One region of the Vibrio palustris genome, then DNA from elsewhere that is predicted to be linked to it. Evidence: predicted binding sites of a transcription regulator. Region 1 holds the regulator's gene; each other region holds the start of a gene.

Region 1 (5,092 bases):
GAGTTAGCTCATTTAGTTGAAGCTGGGGGCGACTTTTTCCTAATGCCTTCCGAGTTTGAAGCTTGTGGACTGAATCAAATCTATAGTATGGCCTATGGTACCTTGCCTATTGTTCGTGAAGTCGGCGGGCTAAAAGATACCGTCGTCGATTATGATAAGTTTCCGCAAGAAGCGACGGGATTTGGCTTTATTGAACCGACACCACACGCATTACTCATTGTCATGCAACGCGCATTATTATTTTATTTGCAGCAACCTGAGGCACTTTTAGAAGTGCAACAAAGAGCGATGCAACGAGACTTTAGTTGGCAAGAGTCTGCGGTGCAATATGTAAAAATGTACCGCAGTGCTTTAAGTGACTAACACACTCTCATCATGCGAGAAGAGGTGACGGACTGCACCTCTTTTCTGCAGACACTTCTGTTTATTAATGACGACGTTTATCTCGTTATAGCATTGTCTATGCTATGATTCTCGGTCTTTTGTCATTGTTGGATACTCATGCCGAACTCTCTACTATTTCACAAAGCATATCATCATCAAGCAAGCAGTGAGTGGGTGGTTTTCATTCATGGTGCAGGTGGCAGTTCATCGATATGGTTTAAACAGCTTAAAGCGTATCGCCAATACTTTAATGTGTTATTAGTTGATTTACGTGGTCATGGCCGCTCAGCAGAGACGACCAGTGGTCAAGCAGGGGAGTCTTACACGTTTCGTGGCGTGTCGGGAGATGTGATCGACGTGATGGACCGACTGAATATCACCCAAGCACATATTGTCGCGATGTCTTTGGGTACTTTGATCGGACACACAATGGCCCAGTATCATCCGCACCGTATCAAAAGCATGGTGCTGGGCGGGGCAATATTATCGTTTGATTGCCGTACACGATGTTTAATTAGCCTAGGTGACTGGTTTAAAAACCTAGTCCCTTACATGCTGCTTTATCGTTTATTTGCGTATATCGTGATGCCGACGGCAAGACAGCGTGAATCGCGCTGGTTATTTATTCGAGAAGCAAAAAAGTTGTGCCAAAGTGAATTTAAACGCTGGTTCCACTTAACCCGGTATGTCAATCCAATGATGACCACATACCGCTCGTGTATGCCGAGGATTCCAACGCTTTACCTTATGGGCGACAAAGACTATTTATTTTTAGAACCCGTAAAACGATGGGCTCAGCAACAGCCAATGAGTGAGCTTGTTGAGCTCAGTGATTGTGGTCACGTATGTAATATTGAGAGCCCGCAAAGGTTCAATCATCACTCGATTGAATTTATCCATCAGCATATTACCCGTGTGCGTGAGTCGCGTGTCACAAGCTAAGCATTTTCCACCAGGGCGCTGCCACATTGCCAACAAACGGCAAAGTGCCCTTCATTGGTTTCTTGGCATTGATGACAAATCCAGCTCGGAAAGACAGTCTCTGTTGAAGCGCTCTGAAATGTTGCAATGATCGCGCTGGCATCGTCAGCCTGAAAAGTATGGAAGAGCCAAATGTATGGCATAGAGTGCTCATCCATTGGTATTTCACCACGCAGTCCAAACCACTGTTCACCTCTGACTTCACAAGCAATATTCTCTGATTGTAGTAGTCCACAGACGATATGAGCTTCGGCGGGATTATGGGTGATGTAGATCTTCATTATGAACTCCTATTACTTGCTGTTTCAGTATAATAGGTGAGGGGGATTTAAAAAGTGACAGGCAATAAAAAAGCACTCAATAGAGTGCTTTTTAAACTAAATAAATTACAAGCGTTGCATGAGTTCATCACGGCGATTTTGCGGTATCACAGACCAATGTTGGCCTTCGATTGCGCCTTCTAGAGCCCACAGCAATTCAATACTGACGGTGGTCGTATGGGTATCTTGAATGGCTTTGTAAGCTTCTAATGCGCCTTTTTCATGGAGCATTTCAACGGACTCGATCCCCGCTTTACGCAGCATACGCTCGGTTGCTAATCGTAAGTTAGGTAAATCTTTAAGCCGCGTTGGTTTTGCCTTCGCTTGAGATTCACGCTCTTTCTTCGCCACAAGCAATGCTTGCTTAGCTTCTTGCAAAATATCATTGGGATTGTCCCAATAATCTTCAGGAAGAGCAAAATATTTAGTGATAACTGGGAAACCACGTTTTTTATAAATATAGGGTTCCAAGCCTTTCGATCGATAAATCTCTGCGCAATGATCGTCTGCGCGGATGTGTAATTTATCTTGAACGACCAATGCAAACATTGTGTCATCAACAAAAATACCAAATCCGCCGAACATTGAGCGAGATTTTACGCGTCCTAGAGATTCAAACAGACGCATTGAGTTTTTTAATATAGGTTTATCCATGCCTTTAGTCTCGGTGTAATTGAGATACGCCACCAAAATCAGGTCCGAGAGTATAGCAATACAATGCATATGTTTTGTCAGTGTAACGTAAACTTGCATTGTACATATTTCATCGGTAACCCCGCTACCTTTTAGATGACAGATACTGTCATCAAGCTAAGGCCGGAGGCTTTGCGTCCCAACCTTTCGATTGGTTTGCCCTGTGCGTGACATCTGGGTTTAATATAATTATTAAGAACTTACAGCAAGGGAACCAGAATTGTTCATCAAGTTCCCTAATAATTCTACGCGAAAGTCTTTGTGTAAATTGCTATCTATTATATGTACCAACATCCATAATGACACTAATGTTAATGAATATCAATTTACAATTTCTTTACAGTGTCACGGGTGATCAATTCTGGGTGCATTTCAAATGTACGACGATCATGCTGTTTGTTTTTGATTCGCTCTAGAAGAATTTCAAACGCGTTTTTCCCGACACGACGTTTAGGCTGATGGATTGTCGTCAGCGGGGGAGAGAAATACTCTGAGAGCTCAATATTATCATAGCCTACAATTGAGATATCATCAGGCACACTGCAGCCTTTTTGTTGTAAGCGGCTCATTAAGCCCAGTGCCATAGTATCATTGAAGCAAAATACTGCGGTTGGTAGCTCATCCATCGCTAACAACTTATCTGCGGCAAGGACGGCAGTGTCACATTCAAAGTTGCCTTCTAAAATCCAATCTTCGTTGACCGTTAATTTGGCTTCTTGCATTGCGCGGCGAAAGCCACGGATACGTTCTTGGCAAGCCACTTTCGAAAATTGTCCACTCAAACACGCAATGTCGGTATGGCCATTGTCGATGAGGTGTTTAGTTGCAATGTAACCACCTTCTTCTGAATTGTCCAAAATGTTATCGGCTTGAGAATCTTCTAATCCCCAGTCCATGATCACTTTAGGGATATCTGAGTGGGCGTCGAGCATTTCCATGAGTTCGGGCGTCATGTCAGAACACATCACTAACATACCATCGACGCGTTTTTCCGCGAGCATACGTACATAATCACGCTGCTTTTCATAGATGCCACCAGTGTTACACAAAATGAGCGTATAGCCTTGGCGGTAACAGTAGCTTTCCACTCCATCAATGACTTCAGAAAAGAATTGGTTGGTAGATTGGGTCACTAACATACCAATAGTACGGGTGGTATTGCATTTCAAACTTCTTGCAACGGCACTCGGTGCGTAGTTCAGTTGTTTTACAGCGCCTAACACACGCTCTTGGGTCGTTTCAGCCACAAAGCGTGTTTTATTAATTACATGAGATACGGTTGTCGTCGAGACGCCAGCGAGGCGGGCTACATCTTTGATTGTCGCCATTGGTTTTGTCCTATTACTGCTGCTGGCTAGGAAGGGTCAGATACTGAACTCAGCCAACAGTGGGTGCTTTTAAATAAGCCGATATGTATTAAAAAAACCGCTAACTAAGAGCGGCTTGATTGGATAATTTTTATTTTCAAACTAGCTGTGATTCTAGACTGCTCTCTGCAGCGCCGCAATGAAAAATTCATATTTGTTATATGTACTCCATGTCCACGATCTTTTCGTTAGTGGGTTAAGCGGATAAAAAGAAGCGACTCTTGGCCGTAGTGAGTTGCCACGCAACCCTCCTCGGTTTGGCGTCTTTATGGTCGCTATTGGATGAAAACCGAGGATTAGATTGTTTTGAATCAATAAAGGATAAGGTTTTAAAGCGTAACGCTAGAATTATTACGGACTATGAATAGAATGAAATCAGTGTGTATAGAACCGGAAATCAGTAGCGCTTATGAATTATCCGTTATTAGTTGTAGAAAGTGAGCAAGAGACGCGGCTTATTTTGGTCGATTACTTCCAACAGGAAGGATACGACGTGCTGTCGGCTGAGACCGGTATAGAAATGCGTGAACACCTAGATCGACAAGATTTTGATGTGGTTTTATTGGATGCACAATTATTATCTGGTGATAGCTTAATGATTACAAGAGAGCTACGCAGTCGATCCGATATGGGGATCATTCTATTAAACGGTCGAGAAGATAACATTGACAAAATTATTGGCTTAGAAATGGGCGCAGATGATTATATTGCTAAGCCATTTGAGCTGAGAGAACTTTTGGTTCGAGTGAAAAATTTAATGTGGAGAGTGTCTCGTTCACGTGAGCATGCTCCTTTAACTCAGCATGTCGATTGCCAACAAATCCAATTTGGTGATTGGTTTTTTGATATTCAACGTCGCTCGTTAAGCCAGCATGGTGAACCGATCAAGTTAACTAAGGCGGAATATGAGTTGTTAGTCGCGTTAGCATCGAATCCCCATCAAGTTCTCACTAGAGAGGCCATTTTAAACATGATTAGCCATCGTGTTGATACGCCAAATGACCGAACGATTGATGTATTAATACGGCGGTTACGTTCGAAAATGGAATGTGATCCGAAAACCCCACAAATCATTGTGACCATACATGGTGAGGGATATATGTTTGCTGGCACCTAAGGGTCAGTTATTCATTCCCTCATTCCTTGCTATCATGGTTGTTAGCAGGCTGTGAACAGAGTCCTGATAAACTCACGCCCCATAGAAAAGTCACTTATCGATGGGGCGTGGCGCGTTAACGTGTCCATTAACGTTGAGGCTTGGTTATTGGATCGGGCATATCTTCGGCGGTGGATGTTTCTGGCGATGCTGCCGGTAACGGTTCTGGTGTGGTGTTGAGCAGCCAATCC
Region 2 (5,092 bases), 1.3 Mb from region 1:
TGATATTGATATTTCGCTCTTTGATGATGGTCGACATCCAGCGCAACTACGCTTAATCATGGAAGAATTGTTAGCGCAAAACCTTTCCATGCTCGCAGTACGTAGCCAAGGGCAACAAGATAAAGCATTACCTATTCCCACGTCTTTGGAGTGGAAAGCAGCACTATTAAATCAGTTACCTTTTACCCCCACTAACGCGCAAGATCGCGTGGTGAAAGAAATTGAAGCCGATTTAGTCCAGCCTTACCCTATGATGCGCTTAGTACAAGGCGATGTCGGATCAGGTAAAACCTTAGTTGCTGCATTGGCGGCCGTACATGCGATCGCGAGTGGCTATCAAGTTGCCCTTATGGCCCCAACCGAATTACTGGCCGAGCAACATGCGCTGAATTTTTCTGGCTGGTTTGCTTCCATGAACATCCAAGTGGGGTGGCTTGCCGGTAAGTTAAAAGGCAAAGCGAGAGACACTGAATTAGCGCGCATTGCCAGTGGTGAAGCGCAAATGGTCGTTGGTACTCACGCTCTGTTTCAAGAGCATGTGACATTTAATAATCTCGCATTAGTGATTATTGATGAGCAACACCGCTTTGGCGTCCACCAGCGCTTAGAACTACGTGAAAAAGGCATTCAGCAAGGTGCTTTTCCCCACCAGTTGATCATGACTGCCACCCCGATTCCACGGACATTAGCCATGACAGCGTATGCAGATCTCGAAACCTCCATCATCGATGAACTGCCACCAGGGCGAACACCCATACAAACCGTGGCTATTCCTGATACCAAGCGGGATACGATTATTGAGCGAGTTCGCCACGCCTGCCTTACGGAAGGGAAGCAAGCCTACTGGGTTTGCACTTTAATTGATGAATCTGAAGTTTTAGAAGCCCAAGCCGCCGCTGATATTGCCGAGGAACTACAAACAGCCCTGCCTGATGTCAAAATAGGTTTAGTTCACGGCCGCATGAAAGCCGCTGAAAAACAAGCCGTCATGCAAGCCTTTAAAAATAACGAACTCAACTTATTGGTCGCCACAACGGTCATTGAAGTTGGGGTAGATGTTCCTAATGCCAGTTTAATGATAATCGAAAACCCTGAGCGCTTAGGTCTTGCGCAGTTACATCAGTTGCGTGGTCGTGTCGGTCGTGGTTCCGTGGCTAGCCACTGTGTTCTGCTCTATCACGCCCCATTGTCCAAGACGGCGCAAAAACGCTTAGCGGTATTACGTGAAAGTAACGATGGTTTCGTGATTGCGCAGCGTGATTTAGACATTCGTGGTCCGGGCGAATTACTCGGGACTAAACAAACCGGCATCGCCGACTTTAAGATTGCCGATTTGTTACGAGATCAACCACTAATTCCCGAGGTTCAACGCATAGCTCGCTATATTCACGATCAATACCCTCAAAATGCTCATGCAATTATCGAGCGTTGGTTAGGAAGCCGAGAACATTATTCACATGCTTAGTATGCATATTGAATAATCTTAGCGAAATTCTGATGGGGCTGGACGGTGAAATGCGTACAATGAACATGAAATACATTATTTGAGGATGCTATGAATACCGCCACACTGATTAATGAGATCAAACAACGTATCGCTGAGGGCGAGAGCAAAGAGAAAATTTTTTCAAAGTATCGCTCGAACGTAGATAAAGAAAGCCGATTAGCGTTTCTGATTGCTTCCGTTGCCTCTCCTGAGCGCGTTGCAGAACATCGTAAATCCCATCTAACTTTAGTCAGCTTGGTATTCTTGCTAACTTTACCGATGATGTGGCTAGCCCATTACTTTGTGACGGAAATTCAACAACAAGGTGGCCCACTAGAATGGTTTTTCACCGCCTGTATTGGCTTATTATTTCCTGTCATTAATGGTTTTGGTATGTGGCGATTACGCTTGCACGCCTTCACCAACTTTTTAACTTTTGGTTTCTTGTTCATTGTCATGACAGTGATCACGATGCAACAGCATGCTATCTCACTGTCGCTGGGGATTGTCGCTGGTCTTCTCGCCGCCATCGCATTACTGACTTACTGTGTCTATGTACGTTCACTCCTTTACCCTAGCGTATCTTTAACTGGTTCTGTCAAAAAATCAGTCAACGGCAAATATCGCTTCGATTAACCATTATGAAAAATATTAATAATTGAATTTATTAATATTTTTCATCTCTTCTTTTCCTTTTTTTGAGAAAGTTATTTTTAACTCAATTAGCAAACGTTTGCTTTTGTTGCTAAAGACTCTATAATTTCGCCCTTAATTTGGTGGCACGTCCACCCATACCAATCTCGAACAGACTCTGACTAACAGCAATCACAGAGACTGTGTCTGTTCGACTTTGTTTACCCATTCAGCGTAAGCAAAGGAATTATGATAACTAGCAGGACACAACAGAAGATTATGACGACCAAAACCACCCCACGCAAAACTGAGTTGGTGTATCAATTGAATGATAAGCCGCCGATTCCACAAACCATCTTTGCTGCTATCCAGCATTTATTGGCAATGTTTGTCGCCGTTATCACACCAGCATTAATCATCTGTCAGTCTTTGGGAGTTCCCGCTGCAGAAACCAACACCATCATCAGTATGTCTTTGTTTGCTTCCGGAGTGTCTTCTTTTATTCAAATTCGGACAATCGGCCCAATTGGCTCAGGTCTGCTATCGATTCAAGGCACTAGCTTTAACTTTTTAGGTCCGATTATTGGGGCTGGTATGTCGTTAAAAGCAGGCGGGGCTGATGTACCAACCATGATGGCAGCAATCTTTGGAACCATTTTAGTCGCGTCATCGGCGGAAATTTTATTATCTCGCGTGCTGCAATATGCACAGAAAGTCATTACGCCACTCGTTTCTGGTATTGTGGTGACACTGATTGGTCTCACGCTTATCCAAGTCGGGTTGATTTCAATGGGCGGCGGATACGCAGCGATGGATAATCATACCTTTGGTAGCCTCTCAAACTTGGCGCTCGCCGGCGTCGTACTTGGGCTCATTGTCTTACTAAACCGCTCACGTAACCCATACATCCGTGTCTCTTCCATTGTCATTGCTATGCTAGTCGGGTACGTAATGGCGTACATGATGGGCATGGTAGATACATCAGCAACATCGAACAGTGACTGGGTTGCCTTGCCGATTCCAATGCAATTTGGTTTAAGTTTTGATTGGTCGCTCTTTATCCCACTGGTTCTGATTTTCTTCATTACTGCACTAGAAGCCATTGGTGATATTACGGCTACATCTGAAGTGTCTGGTGAGCCAGTCAAAGGGCCGGTGTACATGAAACGTATTAAAGGCGGTGTTTTAGCCGATGGTATTAATTCAGCATTAGCCGCGGTACTTAATAGCTTTCCAAACTCAACATTCAGCCAAAACAACGGCATAATCTTGCTCACCGGTGTGGCAAGCCGCTACGTCGGTTATTTTATTGCTGGTATGCTGGTTTTACTTGGCTTATTTCCAGGCGTCGCCAATTTTGTACAAATGATTCCAGAGCCTGTTTTGGGCGGCGCAACTATTGTTATGTTCGGTACGATCGCCGCAGCGGGAGTACGTATTATTTCTCGCGTAGACTTGGATCGCCGTGCCGTACTCATTATGGCACTGTCCTTTTCAATGGGATTAGGCATTGCACAAAAACCTGAAATTCTGCAATTTATGCCTGAATTTGTGAAAAACCTATTCTCCACGGGAATTGCGGCAGGTGGCATTACCGCCATCATTATGAACCTTATTTTACCTGCTCATAATGATGACGAAGAGGCTTAAGCTTATACGCCTTACTGACGTTAATCACGTCACAGCATAGATAAACGTCAGTAAACATGTCACTAACGGGAAGCTTAGCTTCCCGTTTTTGTATCGGCAGGAAAGCTAATCTGCACTTTTAATCCGCCTGAGGAACGATTACTCATCAGTACACGCCCCTGATGCTGACCAACAATGCGTTTAACGATCGCTAAGCCTAGCCCCGTACCTTCACTGCCGCGCGCGCGGTCACCACGGGTAAAAGGTTCAAATAGCGTCGCCACTTGCTCTTCAGGGATCCCTGGCCCATCATCTTCAACCGTCAGCCATACCATTTTACGATCAGCAGTCATACCGGATGACAAACGTACCCAACCATTGCCATAGCGGTAGGCATTGACAACTAAATTGGTCACGGCGCGCTTAATACCAATAGGGTTACCCCGCGCATTTAATATCGAGTCATTCAGCTCCCACCCTACGGTGTTTTCTCCTGCGAATGTCTCAGCAGTGGCAATTTCATTCGCAATATCGTTCAAATTCACCGCTTCAAAAGAGTCCACATTAATCGGTTTCAAGTAGTCCATGAACTGGCTAATGATCTCATTACACTCTTCAGTATCGCTGATAATGCCTTCAGCTAAATAACTGTCTTGTGGAGACATCATTTCCGTCGCTAAACGAATCCGTGTTAACGGCGTGCGCAAATCATGACTAATCCCTGCCATCAACAGCGCGCGATCTTCTTCCAAAGCCTGAATACCTTTCGACATTTGGTTAAAGGAGCGAGTGACTGACCGAATTTCAGTCGCTCCCTTCTCAGGAAGAGCCTCAGGAAACTCACCCTTACCGACTTGCTTAGCCGCTTTCTCTAACGCCAGTAATGGCCTATTTTGCAATCGAATGAATAACCAACCACCAGCCACAATCAAAAAAGCCATGATGATGCTGTTACGAAAGAGCGGAGCAAAATCTTTCTCACGTAGCTCTGATAACGGAATACGAATGAGCTGCCCAGGAAGCTCTTCAATACGAATCCACAATACATAGCTTTCTTTGCCCAGAGCCATGCGTACTTCGGTTGGTGAACCCAAATCTTGGGTCATTTCGTCACTCATTAGATCAATACTCACACCGCGCTTAAACTCTTGTGCTGCTGGGCTATGCTGAGAATGAATCGTCACTCCCAACTGCTCTAGCACTCTTTGGCGCTGCGGGGCATCTAATGCAATATGATTATTGCGGATCGAGTCATCCAACATCAGGTTAATTTCATGACCAAGAATTTTATTAAACTGCTGTAAGCTCGGCATTAAAGCGTAATTAAACACCGCGTAAAACGAG
Region 3 (5,092 bases), 710 kb from region 1:
CTGTCTACATCAGCAGGCTTATCACCTAGCTGTTTGTACACTTGTGCCAATGCTGTTGCACCAAGCCGGTTTTTGCCATTCCCCAAATCGATAGTGATAAGCTGTGAAGCGCCTTTATCTGTGCGCAGCTGAGGAGTGACCGTTTGACGAACATCTTCAACACGAGCAAACGCTGTCATCACAAGCGATAGTGGCGATGTCACTTCTTTTTGCTCGCCGTTTTCTTCCCATTTGGTCTTCATCGACATTGAGTCTTTTCCGACTGGGATAGTCAAACCAAGCGCTGGGCATAACTCTTCACCGACCGCTTTCACTGCTTCATATAAGCCTGCATCTTCACCTGGGTGACCAGCGGGAGACATCCAGTTCGCGGATAATTTGATACGCTTAATATCACCAATCGCCGTTGCCGCAATGTTAGTCAAAGACTCACCAACCGCTAAACGCGCCGAAGCACCAAAATCAAGCAGTGCCACTGGTGTACGCTCGCCCATCGACATTGCTTCACCATGATAGGTATCGTAGCTGCCCGCAGTCACCGCGCAGTTTGCAACGGGAACCTGCCACGGCCCGACCATCTGATCACGAGCGACTAACCCGGTCACAGAGCGGTCACCAATCGTAATTAAGAAGGTTTTTTCAGCGACAGCCGGCAAACGTAAGACGCGATTAATAGCATCATTGATCTCAATACCGGCACGGTTAATCGCAGGGCTATCGACTTTCAATGTTTTCGCCTCGCGCGACATTTTCGGCGCTTTACCCAGTAAGATTTCCATTGGCATATCAATTGGCGTGTTATCAAAATGCGAATCTTCCAAAGTAAGGTGACGCTCTTCTGTTGCTTCACCCACAACCGCATAAGGCGCTCGTTCACGCTGACAAATCGCATCAAAGCAATCCATATGCTCTGGTGCTACCGCCATTACATAACGTTCTTGCGATTCATTACACCAAATTTCTAGCGGAGTCATACCCGGTTCATCATTGGGTACATCACGTAATTGGAAACGGCCACCGCGATTACCATCATCAACCAACTCAGGGAGCGCGTTAGAAATACCACCCGCTCCAACATCGTGAATAAAGGCGATTGGGTTGTCATCGCCCATCTGCCAGCAGCGGTCAATCACTTCCTGACAGCGGCGTTCCATTTCTGGGTTTTCACGCTGCACTGAAGCAAAATCAAGATCTTCGGCAGATTGGCCTGATGCCATCGACGACGCAGCGCCACCGCCCAAACCAATGTTCATGGCAGGGCCACCCAATACAATCAGTTTCGCACCGACAGGAATCTCTTTTTTCTGAACATGATTATCACGGATGTTGCCCATACCACCAGCAATCATAATTGGCTTGTGGTAACCACGAATTTCTTCACCGGCATGCGATGTGACTTTTTCTTCGTAAGTACGGAAGTAACCTAATAAATTTGGACGACCGAATTCGTTGTTAAACGCAGCGCCACCTAATGGGCCTTCCAGCATGATATCTAACGCGTTAACAATACGACCTGGTTTACCAAAATCGCTTTCCCATGGCTGCTCAAAATTAGGAATACGTAAGTTAGAAACCGTAAAGCCAACCAACCCAGCTTTCGGTTTACCGCCAATCCCTGTCGCGCCTTCATCACGAATCTCACCGCCGGAACCAGTCGATGCTCCTGGCCATGGTGAAATGGCCGTTGGGTGGTTATGCGTTTCCACCTTCATCAAAATGTGAGCATCTTCATGAGTGTAACCATATTGACCCGTTTTAGAATCAGCAAAAAAACGGCCGACTTTCGAGCCTTCCATGACCGCGGCATTATCTTTATACGCTGAAAGCACGTAATCTGGATGCATCTCCATGGTGTTTTTAATCATTTTGAACAAGGATTTATCTTGTTTCTCACCATCAATCGTCCAATCGGCATTAAAGATTTTATGACGGCAATGCTCAGAGTTCGCCTGCGCAAACATCATCAACTCAATATCCGTTGGGTTACGATCCAGCGTAATGAAGCTTTCAACCAAATAATCGATTTCATCTTCCGCCAGCGCTAAACCAAGAGAAACGTTCGCTTCTTCAAGCGCCGCACGCCCACCAGCAAGAATATCGACTGGGGTTAAAGGTGCTGGCTCGGCGTGACGAAATAATGCTTCTGCTTGAGAAAAATCACTGAAAACCACTTCCATCATGCGATCGTGAAGTAATTCTTTAAGTGTCACTTCTTGTGCTTCTGACAAAGCCGTTTCACACGTCACATAATAAGCCGTACCACGCTCTAAACGCTCAACAGCACTTAACCCACAGTTATGGGCAATATCCGTTGCTTTTGACGACCAAGGAGAGATAGTACCAGGGCGAGGTGTAACAAGTAGACGTAAGCCTTGCGGTTCATGCTCTTGAATCGTTGGGCCGTAGGTCAGCAGTTTGGCTAACTTTTCTACTTCTTGATCAGCAAGATCAGCATTGAGCTCAGCAAAGTGCATAAACTCAGCATAGATTTCAGTGACAGGGAGCTGTTGTTCACGACAAGTTTCAAGTAACTTTTGTACACGAAACTCAGAAAGAGCTGGGGAACCACGCAAAATTCTCATGTGCTTAGGTCTCTATTGACTAGTGAGTGTGATAGAAATCGGAATAAATTCAATAAAAAACAGTTGTTTATTATTTTTTATTGAACTAAATCGCGATTTAACCTCGTTGAATGCGGTGCATTATAGAGGATTTTTTTTTGTGACGTAACACTAAAAGCAACCGTTTGCGTCATTTTTTTGCTGAAGTTTGAAATCCACCCATTTTGCTGCATTTATAACCCCCTTGATATGGGGTAGCAAAATGGCAAAGAGTTGAAGGTTATAAACCGCAATATTCCTAGTAAAAATCGCGCTTACATACCGCTATCATCACTATTCACGGGGCTTGGCACAAAATGTTTGAGAAAATCACAAAAATTTCAGTGAATTGGTATAATGGTGGAACATATCTGGCGTATTGAATTGTCAGAACTTTGCCAAATGAGCCGACTTTGATATAAAGTCCATATTAGCCGCGAGAGATCTCAAATTCATGACAACGCTCTTCTCCAACACTTTGCAACGCTGCCTAGCCTTAATGCTTTTTTCAGTCATTCTATCCGGCTGCCAAATTGATTCAGAGCCAAAAAGCGAATTGGACCAAATCCGCGAACGCGGCGTTTTGCGCGTAGGAACTTTAAATAACCAATTGTCGTATTATATTGGTCCAGATGGGCCTGCCGGCCTAGACTATGAACTGACCCGTGAGTTTGCCCGAGAGCTCGGGGTCAAATTAGAGATTAAACCGGCCTACCGCCTCGCAAGCCTGTTTCCTGCGCTAAAAAACGGTGAAATAGATATTATCGCTGCAGGGTTAAGTCAATCAGAGCAACGCTTAAAGCATTTTCGTGCCGGGCCAGCTTATTACTACGTGTCACAACAGTTGATCTACCGTAAAGGCCAATGGCGCCCAAGAAACATCAATCAGTTAATTCGCCATCAAGCTCAGCTTAAACAAAATCAAGATGACGCATCCGTCATTCATGTCGTCAAAGACTCACACTTTGAAAAAACCCTCGCGGATATTCAACATAGTCATCCAGGTTTTGAATTTAAAGTCGATAAAAATAGTGATATCAACGATTTATTACGCCAAGTATCGAAAAAAGATTTACAGTTTACCGTCGCCGATTCCGTACAAGTGTCACTCGCACAACGTATTTATCCAAATTTAGCTGTCGCGTTTGAGATGACAGAAGATCAACCAATCTCATGGTTTATGCGGCGTTCAGATGATGAAAGCTTATACGCATTAATGATTGAGTTTTTCGGTGATTTAAAACAATCCGGCTATCTCGCCTCGATCGAAGAAAAATACATTGGTCACATTGGCACCTTTGACTATGTTGATACACGGGCTTTTATTCGTGCTTTAGATAGCCGTTTACCCAAATGGACGCCACTATTTAAAAAGTATTCTGGTGATTTTGATTGGCGCTTAATAGCGGCTGTAGCTTACCAAGAATCACATTGGAACCCGCGCGCTAAATCGCCGACGGGAGTGCGTGGCATGATGATGTTAACCTTACCTACGGCTCGTAGTGTTGGAGTCAGAAACCGTTTAAGCCCAGAACAATCGATCCGTGGTGGCGTCAAGTATTTAGACCGAATGGTCAACCGTATACCAGATTCTATTTCTCGACATGAAAAGATTTGGTTTGCACTCGCCTCCTACAACGTAGGATATGGGCATATGATGGATGCGCGACGTTTAACACGTGAGCAAGGCGGTGATCCAAATTCCTGGGGGGATGTCAAAGACCGATTACCACAATTACGTCAGAAGAAGTACTTTACTCATACGACTTATGGCTATGCTCGTGGTGATGAAGCCTTAGTCTATGTCGAAAACATTCGACGCTACTATCAAAGTATTGTTGGCCACTTAGAGCAAAACACTATCATTTCAAGTGATAGTAATACTGACGATTTAAAAGTCATCGACGTGACACCACTACCTGAAGATCTTGAAGATGACAATTCAGACACGGACACGGACACGGACAATGATAAAGACGCCGCTCATCCTAAAACTGTGAGCCAAGCAGAGAAACAATAAAACGGGTCTGTGTCGTCACGAAATTATCACTTGATCTTTCTACTGAAAAGCCCTAAAACAGTAGAAAGTTCTCGTCATAGCAAGGGTCATACTCCAATGCTGAGAACGTGTGATTAACCGCAGATACCCTTTATCTCAACTCATCATCTCATTGATATGTCGACGATGGCAGCAATGATGTGCATGTCGTTTTTTGTTTGATGAATGCTTCGATTTATGCAAACAAACACGACTAAACGCATCATGGCTTTACTTGGCATATCACGGCGGATTGATTCAAAAAATCAAGCAAACAAGAACGCGCCAAGACGCGAGAAGAGATCAATATAGATGAAATTAGACGTATAGGAGGTTGTTTTATGTTGAAACGTAAACAATCAAAATTATTCAAAAAACAAGCAACAGCTGCTAACCGACGCCGTAGAATGCAAACGAATAACAAACGTAAAATTTTCGAGCGTCACAACTCTTA
Region 4 (5,092 bases), 470 kb from region 1:
CACTTAGGCTTGATATAATCACTCTGTTTACTAAGTAAGAAAGAGCCGCTATGTCCGACGACGATTTTGAACTATTCCAACAAATGATGCAGGATGTCAAACCGCTCACTCATGACACCGCAGAATGCCAGCCCAATGTTACCGTGACAGAAGCTCACCGAGCTCGCCGAACGGCTGCCACTCACTTTCTTGAACGCGACCCTGAATACTTATCCTTAGATAGTGCCCCCATGCTCAAGCCAGATGAAATAATCTCGTTTAAACGCAACGGTATACAGGAAGGGGTCTTTCGTAAATTACGCTTGGGTAAGTACCCGATTCAAGCTCGCCTTGACCTCCACCGCCGCACATTAAAGCAAGCGCGCGAGGAAATATTAGCCTTCTTTAAGCAATGTCTGCGTTTAGAGTTACGCACCGTCATGATCGTGCATGGCAAAGGAGAGCGTTCAAACCCTCCTGCGCTTATCAAAAGCTACGTCGCCTATTGGTTACCACAGATCAACGATGTGCAATGTATGCATAGCACACAACAATACCATGGCGGCACTGGCGCAGTTTACGTTTTATTAAAAAAGACGCCACAGCAAAAATTAGAAAACAAAGAGCACCATCAAAAACGTCTTGGCTAAATACCGAGACCTGTTAGAATGCGCGCTCTTTTAAAACGTACACGTCCATGTGAGGTGTCACGTATTATCCCGATGAAATTTTGAGGAGATCCCATGTCAACACTCGCCGAGAAGCGTCTCAATAAGTACATCAGTGAAACTGGCTTTTGCTCGCGTCGAGCCGCCGATAAACTGATCGAAGAAGGCCGAGTTACCGTAAATGGAGAGCAACCTCAAATGGGCGTAAAAGTGACGACGTCTGATAGCGTTTATGTCGATGGTAAGCCTATTGGCAGTAAAGAGAAATCCATATATATCGCTCTCAATAAACCGACAGGGATCACCTGCACCACTGAACGTGATATTCCAGGAAACATTGTCGATTTTATTGGTCATTCCAAACGTATTTTTCCTATCGGGCGTTTAGATAAACCATCAGATGGTCTGATTTTTTTGACCAATGATGGTGACATCGTTAATAAAATTCTCCGTGCGGGTAACCACCACGAGAAAGAATATGTGGTTCGTGTCGATAAACCGATCACAGAATCGTTTTTGAAGCAAATGGCGTCAGGTGTCAATATTCTTGATACCGTCACCTTACCGTGTAAAGTCACCAAAGAAACTAAATTTAGTTTCCGCATTGTACTGACACAAGGATTAAATCGCCAAATTCGCCGCATGTGTGAAGCACTCGGTTATGAAGTATTCAAACTGCGCCGCGTGCGCATTATGAATATCTCATTGGATGGCATACCGAATGGCGAATGGCGTTACTTGACTGATGAAGAAATTAATACCATTTTAGCGATGTGTGAAGGCTCCGTCAGTACCGAGGAAGCCTCTCGACAGACTGAGCACGGCCGACATATTCGCCGCGCGACCGACGCTAAGCTCTACGATAGCCGCGAAGAAAATCAACCATCGAAAGCACGCCGCAACCAAAACCCGCGTACGTTCCGTGGCAATAATGCAGATAACTTGCGCCACGCACCGAATTCAAAACGCGGTGGGCGTCCTAATTCATCATCAGTGAAAAAGTCGGACAATCATCGTCAGCACCAAAAATCCGGCGGCACGCTAAGCTTAAAAAAATAAGCACCGCATTGGCGTGTAACCACTATTAAAAAGGGAGCTAAACGAGCTCCCTTTTTTAATTCATGCTAAAACTTAGTGACTCAGCACATTACATTGTGCCAAAGATCTTATCACCAGCATCACCGAGACCAGGGACGATGTAGCCTTTCTCATCTAATTTTTCATCAATCGCTGCAGTATAAAGCTCGATATCCGGATGGACTTTTTCAAGTGCGGCAATACCTTCAGGAGCCGCCACCAAGACCAAGACCTTAATCTGGTCACAGCCCTGCTCTTTGAGTAAATCAATCGTCGCGATCATTGAGCCACCCGTTGCTAGCATAGGGTCAACAACTAATGCCATACGCTCATCGATATTAGAGGCTAACTTGTTAAAGTAAGGAATCGGCTCTAATGTCGTTTCATCACGGTACACACCCACAACACTAATACGTGCACTCGGAATGTGTTCTAAAACACCGTCCATCATCCCAAGACCAGCACGTAAAATAGGCACAACCGTCACCTTTTTACCTTTGATCTGATCGATTTCTACCGGACCCATCCAACCTTCAATGGTGACTTTTTCTGTTTCAAAGTCAGAGGTTGCTTCATAAGTTAAAAGGCTACCCACTTCTGTCGCTAACTCACGAAAACGTTTCGTGCTGATTTGACCTTCACGCATCAAACCCAATTTATGTTTTACCAGCGGGTGTTTCACTTCAACAACTTTCATTTCCATCTCCGGTGCAATTTGAATAAACCTGCGGATTATACACCGATTACTATTAATTTTACATCGCTATGTAAACCATTACTTTTCGCTATAGAGCATGAGCAATAAGGCTGCGCCAGCCTTCGAGAACGAATACGAGACTATTTTCGTAAAAAATGACGAAAAAAACTGACGCAAACGTTTTCCTTTTTGTTTTAACACTTGTAGAATATCGCCGTTTTCCAATTAAACTAGAACTGAGGATGTCCCGTGAGCGGTAACAACACTTCTCTTAGCTACAAAGATGCTGGTGTCGATATTGACGCTGGTAATGCGCTTGTTGATCGTATTAAAGGTGCAGTAAAACGTACTCGTCGCCCTGAAGTAATGGGTGGCATTGGCGGATTTGGTGCGCTATGTGAACTCCCGACCAAATACAAGCATCCCGTCCTAGTGTCAGGTACTGATGGTGTAGGCACCAAACTACGTCTCGCATTGGATCTGAAAAAACACGATACCATTGGTATCGATCTTGTTGCGATGTGTGTGAACGATCTCATTGTTCAAGGTGGTGAGCCACTCTTTTTCCTCGACTACTACGCAACTGGAAAATTAGATGTGGATACCGCAGCTGATGTTGTAACTGGTATCGCAGAAGGCTGTATGCAAGCTGGTTGCTCCCTGATTGGCGGTGAAACAGCAGAAATGCCTGGTATGTACGAAGGCGAAGACTACGATGTCGCAGGTTTTTGTGTCGGTGTTGTTGAAAAAGAAAACATCATTGACGGCACGAAAGTCGCTGCTGGTGACTCTCTAATCGCAGTCGGTTCAAGTGGCCCTCATTCGAATGGTTACTCGCTAATTCGTAAGATTTTAGAGGTATCTCACGCTGATAAAAACGAATTGCTTAATGGCAAAACCATTGGCGAACATTTACTTGAGCCAACCAAAATTTATATCAAATCTGCGCTAAATTTGATTGAAGCTCATGATATTCATGCGATCTCGCATATTACTGGTGGTGGTTTCTGGGAAAACATTCCTCGCGTGCTACCAGAAGGCACAAAAGCAGTAATTGACGGTAACAGTTGGCAGTGGCCTGCTATTTTCGATTGGCTACAAGAAAAAGGTAACGTTACACAGCATGAAATGTACCGTACTTTTAACTGTGGGGTTGGTCTTATCATTGCCCTTCCAGCAGACCAAGCGGAAGACGCCGTCAATCTTTTACAAAAAGAGGGTGAAACTGCTTGGGTTATCGGTACAATTGCCGACTCAAATGCGAATGAAGCTCAAGTCGAGATACAATAATTTATGAAAAGTGTAGTTGTTTTAATTTCAGGAAATGGTTCGAATTTACAAGCGATTATTGATGCTTGTAACTCCAGCATTAAAGGCGGTAAAGTCACGGCTGTTTTTTCAAATAAAGCAACAGCTTATGGCTTAGAGCGCGCTAAAAAAGCCGATGCAGAGCCAGTCTTTATCGATCCGGCAGCGTTCGCAAGTCGCACCGCTTATGACTTGGAATTGATGCGTCAAATGGACACATTTAACCCTGATTTAGTCGTATTAGCAGGCTTTATGCGCATCCTCAGTGATGATTTCGTCCGCCACTTTAAAGGGAGAATGATCAATATTCACCCTTCATTGTTGCCAAAGTATCCAGGATTAAATACTTATCAACGTGCTATTTTAGCTGGAGATGAAGAACACGGAACTAGTGTTCATTTCGTAACCGAGCAATTAGACGGCGGTCCGGTCATCTTACAGGCTAAAGTGCCTATCTTCGATGAAGATACTGTCGATGCATTGACAGAGCGAGTACAAACCCAAGAGCACCGTATATATCCACTGGTCGTGCAATGGTTTGTTGAAGATCGTTTAACTATGGAAAATGGTAAAGCATTCCTTGATGGCGAACCTCTTGGTATGCATGGCTACGCTGACGAGTAATCGGCTAAGCTCATAAACATTAGAAAGGTTGATGCAATGCATCAACCTTTTTTTATCGCAACCCAATGGATTACAAGGGCTCACTCGGTGCTTGGTTACCCGGCTTTTTTTCAGCAAATGGGACGTGGATTAATTCTTGTGAATTAGTTTCGACTTGTTCACCCAAATAGAAAATTCCGTATTCGCCCGGCTTCATTCTTAACCAGCGCTCATTGAGCGTCAGTGGCTGCGTCGCAATCACTGACACCACATCCGTTGGCGTGGTCTCTTCTTGAAAATTCACTTCCACTTCTTCATCGATTAACGTCGCATGGCCAAATGGCGCCTTACGCGTAATACGATATAGATGATTGGTACAATATGCCATTACATACTCACCATCGGATAACAGCATATTAAATACGCCCTTGTGTTTCAGCTCATCACACAAAGTCGCAATGTAACGAAACACTTCGAGCTTATTATCTGGTGGCGTAGGAAAGCGTGTTTCCATCGCATTGAGTAACCAGCAAAAAGCATACTCACTGTCCGTTTCTCCAACAGGACGACGTGAGCCTACTGGCAATGTCGTGTAATCCGTAAGTTGGCCATTATGAGCAAAAGTCCAATATTTACCCCATAATTCGCGGGTAAATGGGTGAGTATTTTCCAAACTGATATTGCCACGATTAGCTTGACGAATATGACTAATAACCGCTTGGCTTTTAATAGGGTATTCTTGCACTAATCGTGCAATAGG

What was found. Region 1 encodes PurR, which represses purine synthesis genes. Its sites were predicted from a motif close to TNANGNAAACGTTTNCNTNA; they were not measured.
Region 2: the regulator PurR is predicted to act here: its motif matches at 2,208-2,227, upstream of OCU30_RS11470 (uracil-xanthine permease family protein).
Region 3: the regulator PurR is predicted to act here: its motif matches at 2,735-2,754, upstream of purL (phosphoribosylformylglycinamidine synthase).
Region 4: the regulator PurR is predicted to act here: its motif matches at 2,591-2,610, upstream of purM (phosphoribosylformylglycinamidine cyclo-ligase).

Annotation. Positions count from the first base shown of each region.
Region 1 covers NZ_AP024887.1:1,135,533-1,140,624, forward strand. Annotated here, with positions in the region: gene glgA (glycogen synthase GlgA) at 1-363, shown strand, start outside; gene OCU30_RS05505 (alpha/beta fold hydrolase) at 502-1,326, shown strand; gene OCU30_RS05510 (putative signal transducing protein) at 1,323-1,646, opposite strand; gene OCU30_RS05515 (TfoX/Sxy family DNA transformation protein) at 1,752-2,339, opposite strand; cyclic di-GMP riboswitch class I at 2,451-2,549, opposite strand; gene purR (HTH-type transcriptional repressor PurR) at 2,705-3,706, opposite strand; gene torR (two-component system response regulator TorR) at 4,155-4,862, shown strand; gene elyC (envelope biogenesis factor ElyC) at 4,990-5,092, opposite strand, start outside.
Region 2 covers NZ_AP024887.1:2,449,462-2,454,553, forward strand. Annotated here, with positions in the region: gene recG (ATP-dependent DNA helicase RecG) at 1-1,465, shown strand, start outside; gene OCU30_RS11465 (hypothetical protein) at 1,556-2,122, shown strand; gene OCU30_RS11470 (uracil-xanthine permease family protein) at 2,399-3,769, shown strand; gene envZ (two-component system sensor histidine kinase EnvZ) at 3,844-5,092, opposite strand, start outside.
Region 3 covers NZ_AP024887.1:1,841,716-1,846,807, forward strand. Annotated here, with positions in the region: gene purL (phosphoribosylformylglycinamidine synthase) at 1-2,582, opposite strand, end outside; gene mltF (membrane-bound lytic murein transglycosylase MltF) at 3,055-4,620, shown strand.
Region 4 covers NZ_AP024887.1:664,705-669,796, reverse strand. Annotated here, with positions in the region: gene smrA (DNA endonuclease SmrA) at 51-629, shown strand; gene rluF (23S rRNA pseudouridine(2604) synthase RluF) at 723-1,706, shown strand; gene upp (uracil phosphoribosyltransferase) at 1,795-2,421, opposite strand; gene purM (phosphoribosylformylglycinamidine cyclo-ligase) at 2,671-3,711, shown strand; gene purN (phosphoribosylglycinamide formyltransferase) at 3,715-4,353, shown strand; gene OCU30_RS03200 (class II glutamine amidotransferase) at 4,424-5,092, opposite strand, start outside.